One region of the Streptomyces sp. NPDC016309 genome, then DNA from elsewhere that is predicted to be linked to it. Evidence: riboswitches for the same ligand, from Rfam matches in the RefSeq annotation. Region 1 holds a riboswitch; each other region holds the start of a gene.
The links. A riboswitch is a leader RNA that binds a small molecule or an ion and turns the genes downstream of it on or off. The one in region 1 is predicted to bind cyclic di-AMP.
Positions count from the first base shown of each region.

Region 1 (4,803 bases):
CTCGCGGCCGCCACCGTCTTCCCCGTCGACCGGCGCCCCCAGGACGTCCGCGCCAGCACTCTGATGGACCCGGCGGTGCTGGAGTACACCCGCCACGAGTGGCAGAACTACTGAGCGTGCCCGCCCGTGAGGGCGGCAGGGGTCAGCCGCGGCGGGGGCGCTGGCAGGCCGGGCAGGGCCGGTCGTGGCCCTGGGCGTCGATCACGGTGCCCCATTCGCCGCAGTCGTGGCAGTTCCGGGCCAGGGTGATGTCGATGCGGAGGGCGGGGGCGGGGGCGGGAGCGGTCGGGTCGGCTTCGTGGGCCATGCGGGAAAACTCCTCGTACAACGCGGTATGCGTAAGTTTGCACGATTTGGCATGGTTATGCAATGCCGGTGCGGTGGTGCGGTGGTTCCCGGGCGGAAACGCCGGCGGGGCCGGCCGCGAGGGTGCGGCCGGCCCCGGTGCGGGAGCGGGAGGATCAGTACGGGCCGTTGACGTTGTCGATCGAGCCGTACCGGTCGGCCGCGTAGTTGCAGGCGGCGGTGATGTTGGCGACCGGGTCGTAGAGGTCGGTCGAGGTGCCCGGCACGTGGTAGGCCTCGAAGGTCGGGGCGATCACCTGGAGGAGGCCCTTGGAGGGCGTTCCGGCCAGGGCGTTGGAGTCCCAGTTGTTGATCGCGAGCGGGTTGCCCGAGGACTCGCGCATGATGTTGCGGTGGATGCCCTCGTACGTGCCGGGGATGCCGTGCTGGGCCATGATGTCCAGCGCCTCGCGGATCCAGCCGTCCAGGTTGTCCGGGTAGGACACGGCCTTGGCGGCGGCCGGGGCGGCCTGGCGTACGGCGGACCGGTCGGCGCGCTCGGGGGCGGCGGAGGGGCGCGCGGCCGCGGCCTTGCCGGCGATGGTCAGCTTCAGGCCGGGGCGGATCAGGGACGGGTCGGCACCGATGGCCTTGCGGTTGTCGTCGTAGAGCTTCTTCCAGCCGCCGCTCACCCCCTGCTCCCGCGCGATCTTGGACAGGGAGTCGCCCGCGACGACGGCGTACGTGACGGTGCCGGCCTTCTTGGCGGCGGTCGTGGCGGCCGGCGCGGCGGACACGGCGGTGGTGACCGCGTGCACGGCGCTGGGCGCCGCGCTCGGTGCCGCCTCGGCGGCCGTGGCACCGATCATCGGCAGCGCGAGCGCCGCGCCACCCGTGCCCGCGGCCAGGAGGCGGCGTGCGAGCGGGCTGTTCTTGGCACGACGGTGCTTACCCTTTGCGGGCATGGCGAAATTCCTCTCCGTCGCCTGCGAGGTGAGCTGTCGGGTTCGGACGGGAGATGTCCGGCCGTGGTATTCACCACGACTTCACCCCGAGCCGTTCCGGTGTGATCCGGGCCGGCGGCTTACCTGGGTCCCCCGCTCCTGCCGTTGGTCCGTGAGTGGGTGGGGTTACCGGACGGCGGCAGGATTCGGCGGTCCATCCGGATTGAGGGGACCGTAAGCGAGAGAGGCCGCACGGAACAAGGCTGGAATTCCACACGCGCGGTTACCGCCGTGAAGTGGTGGACCGTCAACTTCGCAGTTCCCATACGGAAATACGGGCATGTGCGAGGGCTCGTGGAGGCAGGGCGCGGTGATGCTTATCACGCGGACCTCGGAAGGGCGACAAGTCGCCTATGTATGGCTGGACATGGGCACATGCCGCGTTACCGGCTTAGAGCCCATCGCGGGGTAAATGGGGCGTAAGGCTGCCGACTGGGCGGGTGATCGCCGGTCACTCGCGAGGAGCGCCGGGCGCGAACCACGGATGGCCGCCCCGATCGACACTCCCGTGGATCCCCGGGAACGAGCGGCATCGGCCCCCTTCCCACATTCACGCCTCGCGAAAGCAAGGCGGAGACGGTCCGAGTCCTGTCGACGGCGTCCGGAGCGGACGCGGCTTCTTTCCTGCGGCGGTCCGGTCGTCCATTGATCCACGCGTACCGGCCGGCCCGTGGTAACGCCGCGATCATTCAGGAATTCGGCGCCGGCGGGAAAGGAGCAAAACGGCCCTCGTCCATTCGGCGGGAATGGATCACTTCACCAGGAGATGTCGTCCAGCATCAGCTCCACCGGCTGCCGGGGCCCCGCGGACGGGGACTGCTCGGTCCACATGACCTTCCCGGTCGGGGTGTACCGGGTGCCCCACCGTTCGGCGAACTGGGAGACCAGGAACAGCCCCCGCCCGCCTTCGTCGGTGGTGGCCGCGCGCCGCAGGTGGGGGGAGGTGCTGCTGCCGTCCGACACCTCGCAGACCAGCCGGCGCTCGTACAGCATCCGCACGCGGATGGGCTCCGAGCCGTACCGGATGGCGTTGGTGATCAGCTCACTGAGCATCAGCTCGGTGGTGAACCCGATGTCCTCCAGTCCCCACTGCTCCAGCTTCCGGCCGCACGCGGCCCGGACGCCGGCGACGGCCGCCGGGTCGGCCGGCACGTCCCAGTCGGCGACCCTGGACGGGTCGAGCAGCGTGGTGCGGGCCACCAGCAGGGCGATGTCGTCGCGGCGGTGCGGCGGCAGCATGGCCCGGAACACGGCCTCGCAGGTCTCCTCGGGCGGCCGGCCGGGGTGACCGGACAGCGTCTCGTGCAGCTCCCGCAGACCGATGTCGACGTCCCGCCGCCGGTGCTCGATCAGGCCGTCGGTGTACAGGACGAGCTGGGTGCCCTCGGCGAGCCGGAGCTCGGCCGTCTCGAACGGCAGCCCGCCCAGCCCCAGGGGCGGGAAGACGGGCACCTCGGGGCAGTCCACGGTGCCGTCCGGGCGGACCAGCGCCGGGACGAAGTGCCCGGCGGTCGCCACGCTGCACCCGCCGGTCGCCGGGTCGTAGATCGCGTACAGGCAGGTGGCACCCGTGATGCCCTCCCCGTTGCCGTCCCCGCCCTCCTCCTGGTCGATGCGGGTGACCAGCTCGTCCAGATGGCCCAGCAGTTCGTCGGGCGGCAGGTCCAGCGCGGAGAAGTTGTGCACGGCGGTCCGCAGCCGGCCCATCGTGGCGGCGGCGTGCAGACCGTGGCCCACCACGTCGCCGACCACCAGGGCCACCCGGGCCCCCGGGAGCGGGATGACGTCGAACCAGTCGCCGCCCACCCCCGCCTGCGCGGGCAGGTAGCGGTACGCGATGTCCAGCGCGCTCTGCTCGGGCAGCACCCGCGGCAGCAGGCTCCGCTGGAGGGTGACCGCCATGGTGTGCTCGCGGGTGAAGCGCCGCGCGTTGTCGACGGCCACGGCGGCCCGGGCGGCCACCTCCTCCGCGAAGGCGAGGTCCTCCTCCTCGAACGGCTCGGCACGCTCCGAGCGCCAGAAGTTGGCCATCCCCAGCACCACCCCGCGTGCCTGCAACGGCACCGTGACCAGCGAGTGGATGCCGTACGCGAGGGCCTCGTCGGCCCCGGACGGGTCCTGCGCCCGCCAGCCGTGCGCCACGCTCAGGTCGGCCTCCAGCACCGCGTGCCCGGCCGCCAGCGCCGCCGCCATCGGCGTGGTCGGCACCGCGAACCGGACGAGGTCGCCCACCGGCTGGAGCGGGTGGTCCTCCCGGATCCCGCACACCGCGGTGCGCCGCATCTCGGTGTGCCCGCCCGACGGCTCCTCGCCCCGCAGCACCGGATCCAGCAGCTCCACCGTCACGAAGTCCGCGAACCCCGGGACCGTCACCTCCGACAGCTCCTCGGCGGTGCGTACCACATCCAGCGTCGTCCCGATCCGCACGCCCGCCTCGTACAGCAGCCTCAGCCGCTCCCGCGCGACCTCGGCCATCCCCGACACCGCGCGCAGCTCGGTGGTGTCGCGCAGCGTCGCGACCGTGCCGACCGCCCCGCCGTACGGGGCGGTCGGCCGGGTGTTGACCGCCAGCAGCCGGTCCCCGGCCAGGTGCACCTCGTCGGTCACGGCACGGCCCGAGGCCAGCAGCCCGGCGGTGCTCTCGTCCAGCCCGAGCGCCGTGACGGGGCGCCCCTCCGCGTCCGGCGGCAGCTCCAGGAGCCGGCGCGCCTCGTCGTTGGCCAGGGTCAGCCGGCCGTCGTCCCCGATGATGAGCACCCCTTCGCGCGCCGCGTGCAGAACGGCGTCGTGGTGTTCGTACATCCGGGTCATCTCGGTCGGCCCGAGCCCGTGCGTCTGGCGCCGCAGCCGCCTGCTGACCAGCGCCGAGCTGCCGACCGCCAGCACCAGCGCGGCACCGGCGGAGGCGAAGAGCACCGGAAGGTGCCGGTTGACGGAGTCCCCGACGTTCTCGATGGAGACCCCCGCGCTCACCAGGCCGGCCACCGACCCGTCGGGGGCGGTGACGGGCACGACCGCCCGGGCCGCGTCGTTCGGGGCACCTTCGAAGATCTCGGTGAACGCGGTCCCCGCCGTGGCGCGCTGGACGCCCTCGGCACGGACACCGATCAGCGAGCGTTCGTTGTCGGCGACGCGCGTCCCGTCGGGCCGCATCACGGAGATGAAGTCCACGCCGGAGCCGTTGCGTGCCCGCACCACCGCGGCCTGGAGCGCGGCCGTCGGATCGGCGGACCTCAGCGCATCGATCGTGCCCGGCGCGTCGGCGAAGGACTCGGCGGTGGCGAGCGAACGGTTCTGGGCGTCCTGCTCCCCGTCGTAGCGCGCCTGGAACGCCAGTCCCACCACCGCGGCCGTGATCAGCAGCACCGCCACCAGCACCTGGAGCAGCAGCACCTGACCGGCGACGCTGCGCACGCCCAGCAGGGACCGCATCCCCTCACCGGGCGGCCGTCCGGCCGCGCCGGGACGGGCCCTGCCCCGGGGCCGGTCCGGAGCGTCCGGAGCGTCCGGCGCG
Region 1 is NZ_JBIBSG010000003.1:321,549-326,351, forward strand. It holds gene ACF068_RS09290 (polyamine aminopropyltransferase) at 1-114, shown strand, start outside; gene ACF068_RS09295 (hypothetical protein) at 143-307, opposite strand; gene ACF068_RS09300 (transglycosylase SLT domain-containing protein) at 462-1,250, opposite strand; cyclic di-AMP (ydaO/yuaA leader) riboswitch at 1,256-1,451, opposite strand; gene ACF068_RS09305 (SpoIIE family protein phosphatase) at 2,046-4,721, opposite strand.

Region 2 (4,803 bases), on a different contig from region 1:
CGTGGCCGCCAGGCCCACCCGGTCCACGTAGTCGTGGTGGGTGAAGCGGTGCACGTCCTTGGCGGAGAGCCGGGGGTAGGGTGCGAAGAACCGGTAGTACTTCGACTCGTCCGAGACCAGCTCGTAGAAGCTGACCAGGCGCTCGGCGTCATCCGTGGTGATCGGCCTGATCCGCGCGGTGCCGCCGTCCCGCAGCACGACGTCGGCCTCCCAGTGGTCGGGGTACACGTGTTCCGGCTGATCCGACGGGGTCCGCATGGGCCCCAGGGTACGGTGCGGGCCGCCGGTCGCGGAGGTGCTGTGGACAACGCAGGGTGAGGCGGGCCGAGCGGCGGTCCGGGCCCGCGAGGCCGGTTCGAGCACCCTGCGGGACATGAGAGACTGGCTGCGACAACTGGTCTAGACAACCTCCGAGACTCGAAGGGCAACACCATGGCTGAGCGCCGCGTCAACGTCGGCTGGGCCGAGGGCCTGCACGCCCGCCCCGCCTCCATCTTCGTCCGCGCCGCCACGGCCGCCGGCGTCCCCGTGACGATCGCCAAGGCCGACGGCAACCCTGTCAACGCCGCGTCGATGCTCGCGGTGCTGGGCCTGGGCGCGCAGGGCGGCGAGGAGATCGTGCTCGCTTCGGACGCGGAGGGCGCGGACGCCGCCCTGGACCGTCTGGCGAAGCTGGTCGCCGAGGGGCTCGAGGAGCTCCCCGAGACGGTCTGACCCCCTCGGTCGCGCACCACGCACGACAGCTTCGGGCGGAGCCGTTCCCCAGACACCGGGGGAACGGCTCCGCCTTTTCCGTCCGGTCACGGGAAACGGGCACACGCCAATTCCGGCGAGGGAAATGCGGGGCGATAATTCCCCCTGTTTGTATACGGCACCGCCGTTAATGAGGGATGCCCGCGGTGTTTACGCGGTGTTGCGAAGTCCTCACGTACGCGCCCGCCTGGCGTGCCGGGGAGCGCCGCAACCGGTGGGTGGCGAGCCAGCGCTCGACGTGGACGGCGGTGAGCGTGCGGGCGCGTTCGGCGTCGCCCCGGGCCACGGCGTCCACGATCGCGCCGTGCTCGGCCCAGGCGTCCGCCGGACGGGCGGGCGTCTCGACCGCGTACATCCAGGTGGTCTTGTGCCGGAGCTGGGTGAGCAGCGCGGTCAGGGCGGGGCTGCCGGACGCCTGGGCGAGCGTCTCGTGGAACCACCCGCCCAGCGAGCGGAGGTCCTCCGTCCGACCCGCGCGCGCCCGCTCCTGACCCAGCCTGACCAGGCCCCGCAGCACCTTGAGGTGGGCCTCGGTGCGGCGCTGGGCGGCACGGGCGGCGCCGAGGGGCTCCAGCAGCGTGCGCATCTCCAGCAGGTCGGCCGCCTCCTGCTCGGTGGGTTCGGCGACGCAGGCGCCGGCATGGCGGCGGGTGGTGACGAAGCCCTCCGACTCCAGGGTGCGCAGCGCCTCGCGGACCGGGACGCGGGAGACGCCGTAGCGGCGGGCCAGGTGTTCCTCGGTGAGCCGGCTGCCGCGCTCGAACACGCCGTTGACGATGTCGTCGCGGATCGCCGTGCATACCGAGTGCGCTGGAATGCGCATACCAGAACCCCCTGTGAACCGCGCGAAATTCAAACGCTTGACGCTTGTGCGATGACTCTATTGCAGCGGGCCGAAAATTCCGACAGTCGCCCGGAATCCATGGAGTTCTTTTCGGCCTCGTGCGGGACGCGACACGACGAAGGCCCCGGTTCGTGTCCCGAACCGGGGCCTGTCGGAGGAGCGGAGGCGGTCAGACGTTGACGCCGTGCGAGCGGAGGTACGCGACGGGGTCGATGTCCGAGCCGTAGTCGGCGCCCGTGCGGGCCTCGAAGTGCAGGTGCGGGCCGGACGAGTTGCCGGTCGAGCCGGAGAGGCCTATCTGCTGCCCCGGCATCACGGTCTGGCCGACCGAGACGTTGATCGAGGCCAGGTGGCCGTACTGGGTGTACGTGCCGTCGTTCATCCGGATGACGATGTTGTTGCCGTACGCGCCGCCCCAGCCGGCCTCGACGACGGTGCCGGCGCCCACGGAGACGACGGTGGTGCCGGAAGCGGCGTGGAAGTCGACGCCGGTGTGGCTGCCGGAGGACCACATGGCGCCACCGGTCTGGTAGCCGGTGCTGACGTAGCTGCCGGCGATGGGCGCCTGGAAGGAGTTCAGCCGCTTGCGCTCGGCCTCGCGGTCGGCGCGCTCCTTGGCGTCGCGGGCCGCCTTCACCCGGGCCTCGGCCTTGAGCTTCGCCTCGGCCTCGGCCTTCGCCTGGGCGGCGGCCTTGGCCGCCGTCTCCTGGGCCTCCAGTTCCTGGGCCTCGGCCTGGGCGTCGATCTGCTCGGCGAGCGTGTCGGTGATGACCGCCTGGTTGAGGCCGGTGTCCTCGAGCGAGCCGGGTGCGGCGTCCGGGGCGGCGGCGAGCGCCGGGGAAGCGAGGGTTCCGATGACGCCGGTGGTGGCGAGGGCCGCGACTCCGGCGACGTGTGCGCTCTTGCGGCTCAGGCGGCTCGGGGCACGGTGCTTCCCGGTGGCACGGGTGAACGCCATGAAGTGGCTGATCCTTTCCTTCCTTCTCGCCTACCGGGTTAGCTGACGGGTTCGGAGCAGGAAGGTCTCCTACGGGCCCCTCCGCGGCTGCGAAGGCGTCCGATTCACCCCAGGGACTTCATGGGTCCCCGGCTCCCCTGGCTCGCGCCTGACGGGGACTCGGCGATGGCTGCCCGGTGCCGCGGGTGCGGCGGGTACCGGTCGGACAGCCCATCAGACGCTAAGCGGCCGATCTTTCAATCACCAAACAGACACGGTTTTTTGTAGCGCACGCCACAGGGCAGACACCGAATCTCCGCAACAAACCGGACATTTGGCCGGGCATCCGGGAGGGGGACACGGGTGGACCCCGGCGTCGGGGGACGCCGGGGTCCGGGAGCGGTCGCGGAAGCGGGGCGACAGCGTCAATCAGCCGGTGACCACGGTCACTTGGCCGATTCCGAGCGCCTCGACGGGCTCCTTGATCCGAGCGGCGTCCCCGACGAGGACCGTGACCAGACGGTCCACCGGGAAGGCGCTGACGACCGCCGCGGTGGCCTCCACGGTGCCCGTCTCGGCGAGCCGGGCGTACATCTGCGCCTGGAAGTCGTCGGGGAGGTGCTGCTCGACCTGGTCGGCGAGGGTGCCCGCGACGGAGGCGGCCGTCTCGTACTTGAGGGGGGCGACGCCCACCAGGTTCTGCACGGCCGTCTCGCGCTCGGCGTCGGTCAGTCCCTCGGCGGCGAGGGTACGCAGCACCTTCCACAGGTCGTCGAGGGCCGGGCCGGTGTTCGGGGTGTCGACCGAGCCGCTGATGGCGAGCATGGCGGCCCCGCCGTCCGGGCCGGAGCGCAGTACCTGGCCGAAGGCCCGTACGCCGTAGGTGTAGCCCTTCTCCTCGCGCAGGACCTTGTCGAGGCGGGAGGTGAGCGTGCCGCCCAGGCAGTAGGTGCCGAGCACCTGGGCGGGCCAGACCCGGTCGTGCCGGTCGGGGCCGATCCGGCCGATGAGGAGCTGGGTCTGCACGGCGCCGGGGCGGTCGACGATGACGACCCGGCCGCTGTCGTCCGCCGTCACGGGCGGCACGGGGCGGGGCTCGGCCGAGTCGCCGGTCCAGGCGCCGATGGTGTCGGCGAGCACCGCGTCGAGGTCGACGCCGGTGAGGTCGCCGACGACGACCGCGGTGGCGGTGGCGGGACGCATGTGCGCCTCGTAGAAGGCGCGCACGGCCGCCGCGTCGATCCGGGCGACGGTCTCCTCGGTGCCCTGGCGGGGGCGGGACATGCGGGAGGTGGCCGGGAACAGCTCCTTGGAGAGCTGCATGGCGGCACGGCGGCCCGGGTTGGCGATCTCGTGCGGGATCTCGTCCAGCCGGTTGCGGACGAGCCGCTCGACCTCGCTGTCGGCGAACGCGGGGGCGCGCAGGGCCTCGGCGACCAGTCCGAGGGCCTTGCCGAGCCGGGAGACGGGGACCTCCAGGGAGACGCGTACACCGGGGTGGTCGGCGTGCGCGTCGAGGGTGGCGCCGCAGCGCTCCAGCTCGGCGGCGAACTCCTCCGCCGAGTGCTTGTCGGTGCCTTCGGAGAGGGCCCGCGCCATGATCGTGGCGACGCCGTCCAGGCCCTCGGGCTCGGCCTCCAGCGGGGCGGCGAGGAAGATCTCGACGGCCACGACCTGCTGGCCGGGACGGTGGCAGCGCAGCACGGTCAGGCCGTTGTCCAGCGTGCCGCGGTCGGGCGCGGGGAAGGCCCACGGCTTGGGCGTGCCCGCCTGGGGCTGCGGGTGGAACTCCATGGACGTCAGGGACACAGCGGCGTCGCTCACTGGTCGGCTCCCTCTTCTACCTGGTCGCTGTGGTCGGTGCCGGCGGGTTCGTAGACCAGCACCGCCCGGTTGTCGGGGCGGAGGCGGGCCTTGGCCACCGCCTGCACCTCCTCGGCGGTGACGTCCAGGACGCGCTGGACGGCGGTCAGGGCGAGCTGGGGGTCGCCGAACAGCACGGCGAACCGGCACAGTTCGTCGGCGCGGCCGGCGACCGTGCCGAGCCGGTCCAGCCACTCGCGCTCGAGCTGGGCCTGGGCGCGCTCCATCTCCTCGGGCGTGGGGCCCTCGGCGGCGAACCGGGCGAGCTCGTCGTCGACGGCCGCCTCGATGTCGGGGACCTCGACGCCACCGGACGTCTTGACGTCCAGCCAGCCGAGCGAGGGGGCGCCCGCCAGACGGAGCAGGCCGAAGCCGGCGGCCACGGCCGTGCGGTCGCGGCGCACCA
Region 2 is NZ_JBIBSG010000012.1:49,718-54,520, forward strand. It holds gene ACF068_RS27180 (GNAT family N-acetyltransferase) at 1-258, opposite strand, end outside; gene ACF068_RS27185 (HPr family phosphocarrier protein) at 433-714, shown strand; gene ACF068_RS27190 (GntR family transcriptional regulator) at 881-1,576, opposite strand; gene ACF068_RS27195 (M23 family metallopeptidase) at 1,767-2,555, opposite strand; cyclic di-AMP (ydaO/yuaA leader) riboswitch at 2,569-2,730, opposite strand; gene ACF068_RS27200 (M16 family metallopeptidase) at 2,964-4,358, opposite strand; gene ACF068_RS27205 (M16 family metallopeptidase) at 4,355-4,803, opposite strand, start outside.
Region 2: another riboswitch for cyclic di-AMP. It lies ahead of ACF068_RS27195 (M23 family metallopeptidase); the one in region 1 lies ahead of ACF068_RS09300 (transglycosylase SLT domain-containing protein).

Region 3 (4,803 bases), on a different contig from region 1:
CCTGGTGTTCGGCGGCAACTGGGCCACCGGCCGTAACGCCTTCGTGGGCGTCGGCGACCTGAACAAGGATGGCAAGCCGGACCTGGTCTCCCGCAACGCCGCCGGTGACCTGCTGCGCAACAGCGGCAACGGGGCCGGGTCGTTCGGCTCCACGGTCAGGATCGGTACCGGCTGGCAGGGCTACAAGGGCCTGTTCTAGGTCGTGTCCGGCAGGGCCCGTACGGCGCGTGTTCTCCGTGCCGTACGGGCCCTGCCGTGTCGTACGGGGCGGGGCGCGGGGCGGTGGGGCGGGAGGGCCGCCGGGGCGGCGCGACGGCGCCGGTTCCCCCGATACCCGATCGGACGGCGGGCGCCATGGGGCTATGCTCAGGGGTGACTCGTCGAGGGCCGTTAGCTCAATTGGCAGAGCAGCGGACTTTTAATCCGTTGGTTGTGGGTTCGAGTCCCACACGGCCTACGCACTCGGCCCCGGTCCGGAGATCCTCCGGACCGGGGCCGTCGTCGTTCCCGGGCCGGTGCGTGTCCGGGCGGGCGCACCGGCCGGGCGGCTCGTCCGCGGTGCCCCGGCCGGTCAGGACAGGAACGCCGCCGCCGTCGCGGTGAATTGGGCGGGGTCGTCGAGCCAGGGGAAGTGCCCGGCTCCCGGCTGGACGCGGAGGTCGGCGTCCGGGAACAGGGCGGCGTAGGCGGCCATGGCGCCGGGCGGGGCGGCCACGTCGAACTCGCCGGCGAGGACCAGCACCGGTGAGGTCCGGCGGGCGAACGCGGCACGGACGGTGTCCGGGGCGAAGGCGCCTTCGGAGGCGTGGACCCGCGCGGCCTCGTCGTTGCGCTGTTCGTCACCGGCGGCGTGGTGGGCCCGCGCGGCCGCGTCCCAGCGGCCGTAGGTGAACGGCGCCATGGCCCGCCACGAGTCGGCGGTCCCCCTTCCGGCGACGATCGCCTCCAGCGCCGCGTACGCCGCCGGGAACCACGGCTCGTCCCGGCGCCGTGCCGCCGTGGCGAGACGCGCGTCGCCGGTGATGGGGACGTCCACGGCCAGCACGCTCGGCGTGACCAGCGCGAGCCTGCCGACGCGCCCGGGGTGGCGGGTCAGGTACAGCGCCGCCAGGTTGGCCCCGGCCGAGTGGGCGAGCAGGTCCATCCGCTCCAGGCCGAGGTGGCGCCGGAGGGCCTCCACGTCGTCGACGAGCCGGTCGCACCGGTAGGAGCCGGGGTCGGCGGGCACGTCCGAGCGCCCGGTGCCCCGGAGGTCCGGCATGACCAGCCGGCGGTGGGCGGTGAGGCCGCCGAGGTCACCGAGGTAGGCGGAGGCCTGCATCGGGCCGCCGGGCAGGCAGATCAGTGGGGTGCCGGCTCCGGACACGCGGTAGGCCAGCGTGGTGCCGTCGTCGGCGGTGAAGGAAGACATGGACGTGACCATGTCACCCCTGTCGGAGGGCGGCAACGAGGTTCCGGTGGGAGGGCGCCCGAGGGTGTTTCGTCCTCTCCGGGCGGCTACCAGCGATATTGGTTAGGGATCGTGCGCCGGATGGCGTAAGGTGGTGTTCACCGACGCGGGGTGGAGCAGCTCGGTAGCTCGCTGGGCTCATAACCCAGAGGTCGCAGGTTCAAATCCTGTCCCCGCTACTGAAGGCGAAGGCCCGGTGCATTGCGCACCGGGCCTTCGTCGTGCCCGGCCCTTTCCCGTGGCGCCTTTCCCGGGACGTGTGCACCCCTTCGCTCCGTGGGCACGCTGCGTAGTCGGTGGGTGTCGCAGCGCGGATGACGTGACGGTCCGTCAGTATCAGTGTGGTCGGTGCATGTTTCTGAGGCATGGTCAACTCGCCCGTATGTGCCCGGTTGTCGTCCGGTATATCCGGGGGCCGGGCGGTTAATGATCAGTAGGAACAGCTTGGAATCCGGAGCCCCCGTCTATTAACGTTCGATAACGCAGCGCGGTCGTCCCAGTCGTCGCAAGAGACGGCACCGCGCGCGTGCGCCGAATTCCGCAAGGGAACCGGGGAACCACCACCTTGGGGTGAATCGGGCCGAAGTGGGCCCGTAGGAGACCTTCCTGCTCCGAACCCGTCAGCTAACCCGGTAGGCGAGAAGGAAGGAAAGGAGTGCGCCTCCGTGGCGTCCAACAGGCCTGCCCCCGAAGCTCCATACGGCTCTCCCGCCTCGTTCCAGTCTTCGGGTATCCCGGACGCCGCACCCGTAAACGGGCAGTGGGAGGAATGGAACCCCACCGAGGAGACCGTCCGCCCCGTCCGGGGCCGGCACCGGGTGGCCAAGCAGCGCGGCGGACTCGCCCGTAGCTCCACCGTCCTCGGTGTCGGCGTGATCGCGGCGGTCGGCGCGGGCGGCATGGCCACCGCGCAGGACAAGCCGGCGGTCTCCATATCCCTGCCGGACGTCATCACCGACCACCTGCCGGACGCCGAGTCCCTGCCCGGCATCGGCTCGCTGATGTCCGACGACTCCGGATCCGGCGAGGACCGCCACGACGACGGGGCGCTCACCACCGCCTCCCTCACCACCCCCGCCGCCGACGCGGACGGGAGCGGCGGCGCGGACGCCGGCGAGGCGCTGCGCGCCCGCATCCTCCAGCAGGCCGAGCAGCAGCAGGCCACCGCCGACGCCGAGGCGAAGGCCGCCGCCGAGGCCGCCGCGGCCGAGCAGGCGGCCGCCGAGGCGAAGGCGCAGCAGACCGCCGCCGAGAAGCAGGCCGCCGAGGAGAAGGCGAAGGCAGAGGCCGAGGCGGAGGCCGAGGCGGAGGCCGCCGCGAAGGCGAAGGCGGCCGAGGCGGCCGCGGAGGCGGCCCGGCTGGCCGAGCAGGCCGCGAGCTGGTCCCTGCCGACCTCCTCGTACACCATCACCTCGACCTTCGGTCAGGCCGGCAGCATGTGGTCCTCCGGCTACCACACGGGCCTCGACCTCGCCGCTCCCACCGGCACGCCCGCCAAGGCCGTCCACAGCGGCACCGTGAAGTCGGCCGGCTGGTCGGGCTCGTACGGCTACCGCATCGTCCTGGAGCTGGAGGACGGCACGGAGGTCTGGTACTGCCACCTGTCGTCGATGACGGTCGGCGCCGGGCAGCAGGTCGGCACCGGCGAGACCATCGGCCGGGTCGGCGCCACCGGCAACGTGACCGGACCGCACCTGCACCTGGAGGTGCACACCGCGGGCGGCGAGGGCATCGACCCCATGGCGTGGCTGCGGGACAAGGGCCTCACCGTCTGACCCGTCCGAGCGCTCGCTCCGGACCACCCGTCCCCGGCAGCCCTGGCGGCGACCCCCCGACGCCAGGGCTGCCGGTTTCGTGGCCGAACACCCGGAATATCCCGTCCGGCCGCCGCGTTGATCCACGCCATGACCTCTCTGCGCACCCTGGGCACGTCCGACCTCCACGTCTTCCCCCTCGCCCTCGGCGGCAACGTCTTCGGCTGGACCGCCGACGAGGCGCAGTCCTTCGCCGTCCTCGACGCGTACGCGGCGGCGGGCGGCAACTTCGTCGACACGGCCGACAGCTACTCGGCGTGGGCCGCGGGCAACGAGGGCGGCGAGTCCGAGGCCGTCATCGGCAGGTGGATGGCCGCGCGCGGCAACAGGTCCGACATCGTCGTCGCCACCAAGGTCGGCGCCCACCCGGACTTCAAGGGACTCGGCGCCACGAACATCAAGGCCGCGGCCGAGGAGTCGCTGCGCCGCCTCGGCACGGACCACATCGACCTGTACTACACGCACTTCGACGACCCGTCCGTGCCGGTCGAGGAGATCGTCACCGCCCTCGACCAACTGGTGCGGGACGGCAAGGTGCGCGCCGTCGGCGCCTCCAACATCTCCGCCGAGCGCCTCCGGGCCTCGCTGGACTTCGCCGAGCGCGAGGGCCTGGCGAAGTACGTCGCGCTCCAGCCGCACTACAACCTGGTCTCCCGCGACACCTACGAGGGCGCTCTCCAGGACACCGCCGAGCGCGCCGGCCTCGGTGCCGTGCCGTACTTCGCGCTCGCCTCCGGCTTCCTCACCGGCAAGTACCGGCCGGGCGCCCGGGTGGACAGCGCGCGGGCGGGCAGCGCGGCCAAGCACCTGGACGGCGAGCGCGGGCGCGAAGTCCTCGCCGCGCTGGACGCCGTCGCGGCGGCCCGGGGCGCCGAGATCGCCACCGTCGCCCTGGCGTGGCTCGCCGCCCGCCCGACCGTCACCGCGCCGCTCGCCTCGGCCCGTACGGTCGAGCAGCTACCCGCCCTGCTGGCGGTCGCCGAGCTGGAGCTCACCCCCGACGAGCTGGCGACGCTGACCGCCGCTTCGGCTTGACGGCCGCCTCGGCCTGACGGGCCGCGCCCCGCCGCCGCGCCTCGGCCTGACCGCCGCCTCGGCCTGACGGCCGCCTCGGCCTGACGGCCGCCTCGGCCTGACGGCCGGCGGGCGGGGTCAGAAGCGGTACGGGTTGTAGCCGCCGTAGTCGAGGTGCGGGGGTGGCGTCCACACCCGGCCGGTGGCCTGCGCGGCGTACGTGAGCGCCGGTCCGGCGACCTCCTTGCGCTGCCACAGGTGGTGCAGCAGCTCCTGCTCCCGGGCCGCGAAGTCCGCGCCCACCGCGCCCCGGCGGGCCCGGTGGCGGAGGAACGCCAGGGATGTGGCGAACGCCTCGTACTCGCCGACCGCGCGGGCCGCCGCCGGGCCGAAGCAGCGCGCCGCGTACCCGCGCGCCAGCCCGCGCGCCCGCATCGAGGAGAGCGCGAGCGGTTCGGCGGGGGAGAGCCAGCCCGCCGCCGCGTACGCCGGGAGCTCGCCGGACACCGTGCGCAGTTCGCGCTG
Region 3 is NZ_JBIBSG010000011.1:220,426-225,228, forward strand. It holds gene ACF068_RS26870 (FG-GAP-like repeat-containing protein) at 1-199, shown strand, start outside; tRNA gene ACF068_RS26875 (tRNA-Lys) at 385-457, shown strand; gene ACF068_RS26880 (alpha/beta fold hydrolase) at 572-1,411, opposite strand; tRNA gene ACF068_RS26885 (tRNA-Met) at 1,556-1,629, shown strand; cyclic di-AMP (ydaO/yuaA leader) riboswitch at 1,970-2,104, shown strand; gene ACF068_RS26890 (M23 family metallopeptidase) at 2,116-3,225, shown strand; gene ACF068_RS26895 (aldo/keto reductase) at 3,355-4,299, shown strand; gene ACF068_RS26900 (PrsW family intramembrane metalloprotease) at 4,417-4,803, opposite strand, start outside.
Region 3: another riboswitch for cyclic di-AMP. It lies ahead of ACF068_RS26890 (M23 family metallopeptidase); the one in region 1 lies ahead of ACF068_RS09300 (transglycosylase SLT domain-containing protein).

Region 4 (4,803 bases), on a different contig from region 1:
CGTCGCGCTCGGCGACCTCACCGCCCTGGAACGGGAGCTGAAGCGGGGCGACGTGGCCGCCCTCATCGTCGAGCCCATCCAGGGCAAGGGCGTGCACGAGAGCCCGCCCGGCTTCCTGCGGGCCGCGCAGGAGCTGCTGCACCGGCACAAGGCCCTGCTGATCGCCGACGAGGTCCAGACCGGCCTCGGCCGTACCGGCGACTTCTACGCCTACCAGCACGAGGACGGCGTGGAGCCGGACCTGCTGTGCGTCGCCAAGGCCCTGTCCGGGGGCTATGTGCCCGTCGGGGCCACCCTCGGCAAGGACTGGATCTTCAAGAAGGTCTACTCGTCGATGGACCGGGTGCTCGTCCACTCCGCCAGCTTCGGGTCGAACGCCCAGGCGATGGCGGCCGGGCTCGCGGTCCTGGCGGTCATGGAGGACGAGGAGACCGTGGCGAACGCCCGGCGGACCGGTGAGCTGCTGAAGGAACGCCTCACCGCGCTGGTCGACCGCTACGAGATGCTGTCCGAGGTGCGCGGCCGCGGCCTGATGATCGGCATCCAATTCGGCCGCCCGTCCTCGCTGGGCCTGCGCAGCCGCTGGACGATGCTCCAGGCGGCCCGCAAGGGCCTTTTCGCACAGATGGTCGTGGTGCCGCTGCTCCGGCGCCACCGCATCCTCACCCAGGTGTCCGGCGACCGCCTGGAGGTCATCAAGCTGATCCCGCCGCTGATCATCGGGGAGCGGGAGGTCGACCGGTTCGTGGCGGCGTTCACCGACGTGATGGAGGAGGCGCACAGCGGCGGGGGGCTGATCTGGGACTTCGGCCGGACCCTGGTGAAGCAGGCTCTCGCCGACCGCTGACCCGTCGCCGATCACCTGCCCCAGCGCCTACGCCCCGGGGCTTTTGCCTCCGGGGCAAGAAATTTGCCTCTGGGGGAAGGTAGTGGCGCAATGGGCGCATGACCACTTCAGCCGGAGCTCCCTCGGAGCCTTCCGGGCCGGCCGGCGCCGAGCCGGACCCCGGGGCGCCCGCCGCGGTGCCGGACGTCGCGCCGCAGCTTCGGGCGCTGCGCCGGCGCCGGGGCCTGACCCTGGAGGCCGCCGCCCAGCGCGCCGGGCTGTCGCCGGCCCACCTGTCACGGCTGGAGACCGGCCGCCGCCAGCCGTCGCTGCCGATGCTCCTGGGCCTCGCCCGGGTCTACGGTACGACGGTCTCGGAGCTGCTGGGCGAGGTCCCGCCGGAGCGTGACCCGATCGTCCGGGGCGGCCGGGCCGAACCCGCCGAGGCGGACGGCTGGGTCTACCACCAGGCCGGCAGCCCCGGGCGGGCGATGCAGGCACTGCGCGTGCAGGTCCCGTACGCCACCCAGGGCGACCTGGTGCGCGTGCACCCGGGGGAGGAGTGGCTGTACGTCCTCGACGGGCGGGTGCGCCTGGTCCTGGGCGAGGCCGTACACGTCCTCGACCCGGGGGACAGCGCCCACTTCGACTCGCTCACCCCGCACCGCATCGGCGCCGCCACGCGCGGCGGCGCCGGGCTGCTGTTCGTCCACACCCTCATGCAGAGCCCCGCGGCCGACCTGTGCCTCGGCGCGGGCGTCCACCGCCGCTGAACCGATCGGAGAGATCCACCATGACCCAGGAACGGACGTTCCCCCGCGGGCTCGCCATCCGGCTCTTCGCCTACCTGGTCGCGGGCCACCTCTTCGCGGCCTTCCTCTACCTGCTGTTCGCCCTCGGCGCCGAGTAGGACGTCTCCGGTGGATCAGGCCTCGTCGAGCAGCCGCTCGCGCAGCCGCTCCCGCGTGGCGGGGCTGAGCCCCAGCCCTTCCGTCAGGTAGCGCTCGGTCGACCCCCAGGTCTCCTCGATCGTCGCGAAGGCCGCGTCCAGGTACTCGACGCGGGCCTCGAAGAGGGGGTTGAGCAGCTCCATGACCTGCGGTGACATCGCGGAGGGGGAGTCGTCGCTGCGGCGCACCCGGTAGCGGCGGCGGGGGTCGTTCGACTTGAGGTAGTCCTCCTCGATCGCCTCCCGCTCGACGCCGACGGCCAGCAGGGACACCGCTATGGACAGTCCCGCCCGGTCCTTGCCGGCCGCGCAGTGCATCAGGGCCGGGACGCTGTCCTCGGCGAGCGCGTGGAGGACCCGGCTGTGCTCGGCCGTGCGCTCGCGGATGATCATCCGGTACGAGGCGGTCATCCGGGCGGCGGCCTTGCCGTCGGCCAGGAGAGCGCGTAGCTGGTCGAGGTTCCCGTCGCGGACCATGGCCCAGAACTCGGCGCCGTCGGCCGGGTCGGAGAGCGGGAGGTTCACGTTGCGGACCCCGGGCAGCTCGACGTCCGGGCCTTCGATCTTCTGGTCGGCGGCGTTGCGGAAGTCGAAGATCGTGTGGAGGCCGAGGCCGGCCAGGAAGGCGGCGTCCTCTCCCGTCGCGTGCGCGAGGTGTCCGCTGCGGTAGAGCCTGCCGTGCCGCACCCGCCGGCCGTCCACGGTCGGGAGCCCACCGACGTCACGGAAGTTGCGGACTCCGGTCAGCTCGGGCTCGGTCGACGGGACCTGCGGAAGCTGCTGCGTCACGGGGGCTCCTCCGTGTCTGCGGTCGGCGTCGGGCACCGACAATCTCGCCATCCGACGATACGACATCGGTTCGTGACGCGATCAATCTCCGTGCAGGTCGCACATTCGTTGCCCCGCGCAGGTCAGCGACCGGCGGGGCACGCGTCGCGGCTGGGCGGGGCGGTGCCGCCGGGCCGGGGCGGAGCCGCGCGACCCGGGTAGTGGGGGAGGTGTAGGCATCTGTCCGGATTGGTCATCATTGGTCGACCCGGAGTCGGGCTGTCGACATGGCTTGGTGTGGTGCATGGGGATGAAGGTATTGCGGAGGTCCGTCAAGTATTGGGCTGTCTGTCCGTATTGGGGGATTGGGGATAACGTGCCCTGGTCGCGGGGGAGATGACCCCGGCCACGTGAGCAGCGTCATAAACGTGACGGTCCGTGGCGGAGGTCGATTCCTAAATGCCGTGCCCACAGCGGAAATACATGATCCGCAATGGACGCAGGGTGACCGGAATTCCATGACCGCCGAACCCTCCCGAATGCGGGTCGGAAAGCGGCGGCTTGTTCACGCCGACCCGGCTCGCTTAACGTCACGGCAATCCGGCCGGACCGCCGAATCCTGCCACCGGTCGGAATTCCCACCCACCCACGCGTGGCAGGAGCGGGGGACCCAGGTAGTTCGCCGGCCCGGAATTTCCGGGACCCGGCTCGGGGTGAAGTCGCGTCCATGGCGCGGCCGGACAACTCCAGTCCGAACCCGACAGCTCACCTCGCAGGCGCCGGAGAGGAAAAGCCATGCCCGCGAAGGGTAAGCACCGCCGTCCCAAGTCCAGCCCCATCACGCGTGGTTTCGTCGCCGCCGGAACCGGTGGCGCCGCCATCGCCCTCCCGCTGCTCGGCGCCACCGGCGCACACGCCGCGCCGGCCGCAGCCCCGGCCACCGCCCCGCAGGCGGCCGTCACCGCCGCCAAGGCCGCCCCCGAGGCCGCCGCGAAGAAGGCCGCGCCGCGCACGTACACCGTGGTCGCCGGCGACTACCTCTCCAAGATCGCTTACAACAAGAACGTCAAGGGCGGCTGGCACAAGCTCTACAAGGACAACCGCCAGGTCATCGGCGAGGACCCCTCCCTGATCCTCCCGGGCATGAAGCTCACCCTCGGCGCCAAGTCCACCGCCGCCCCGGCGAAGCCCAAGGCCGACGACACCCGCGCCGAGAGCCGCGCGTCCCGCTCCGCCGCCAAGACCGAGGCCCCGGCCAAGACCCAGGGCCCCGCCCAGGCCGCCCCCCAGGCCAGCGGCTCCGGCTTCACCGCCCCGGTCGACGCCGGCGTCACCACCCCCTACCGGGCCTCCGGCTCGAGCTGGTCCTCCGGCTACCACACGGGCGTCGACTTCGCCGCCTCCTCCGGCACCACCGTCAAGGCCGTCGGCCCGGGCACCGTCGTCTCCGCCGGCTGGAGCGGCGCGTACGGCAACGAGGTCGTCATCCAGCACGCCGACGGCAACTACTCGCAGTACGCCCACCTCTCCTCGCTGTCCGTCTCCTCCGGCCAGACGGTCGGCGGCGGCCAGCAGATCGGCCTGTCCGGCTCCACCGGCAACTCCACCGGTCCGCACCTCCACTTCGAGATCCGGACCAGCCCCAGCTACGGCTCGGACATCGACCCCCTGGCGTACCTCCGCCAGCACGGCGTCTCCGTCTGACACCTGCCGCTGACGGCATCACGAGCGTGAGGCCTCCGCCCGGCACCCCTCCCGGTGCCGGGCGGAGGCGTATTCCGGCTTGGGTGAATCTTGACCGGTGGGAAATATCACGCCCCGTCAACCCCTCCTTACGGTCGCGTAAGTCACATCCCCGGGTGAAGGATGTGTCCCCGTGGCAGACGATTCGGGATTCAGAGACAGTGACGTGTTCGGGTCGTACGCGGCGATCGGTGACAGCTTCACCGAAGGCGTCGGAGACCCCGGCCCCGACGGTACGTTCGTCGGCTGGGCGGACCGCCTCGCGGTGCTCCTGGCGGACCGGCTGCCGGAGCACCAGGGCTTCCGGTACGCCAACCTCGCCGTACGCGGGCGTCTCCTCGACCAGATCGTCGAGGAGCAGGTGCCGCGAGCCAAGGAACTCGCCCCCGACCTGGTGACCTTCTGTGCCGGCGGCAACGACATCATCCGCCCCGGCAGCGACCCGGACGAGGTCGCCGAGCGCTTCGAACGGGCCGTCGCCGATCTGACGTCCGTGGTCGGCACCGTCCTGGTGACC
Region 4 is NZ_JBIBSG010000017.1:2,536-7,338, forward strand. It holds gene ACF068_RS29880 (aspartate aminotransferase family protein) at 1-847, shown strand, start outside; gene ACF068_RS29885 (XRE family transcriptional regulator) at 946-1,599, shown strand; gene ACF068_RS29890 (DUF6126 family protein) at 1,620-1,736, shown strand; gene ACF068_RS29895 (tyrosine-protein phosphatase) at 1,752-2,564, opposite strand; cyclic di-AMP (ydaO/yuaA leader) riboswitch at 3,177-3,335, shown strand; gene ACF068_RS29900 (peptidoglycan DD-metalloendopeptidase family protein) at 3,339-4,247, shown strand; gene ACF068_RS29905 (SGNH/GDSL hydrolase family protein) at 4,420-4,803, shown strand, end outside.
Region 4: another riboswitch for cyclic di-AMP. It lies ahead of ACF068_RS29900 (peptidoglycan DD-metalloendopeptidase family protein); the one in region 1 lies ahead of ACF068_RS09300 (transglycosylase SLT domain-containing protein).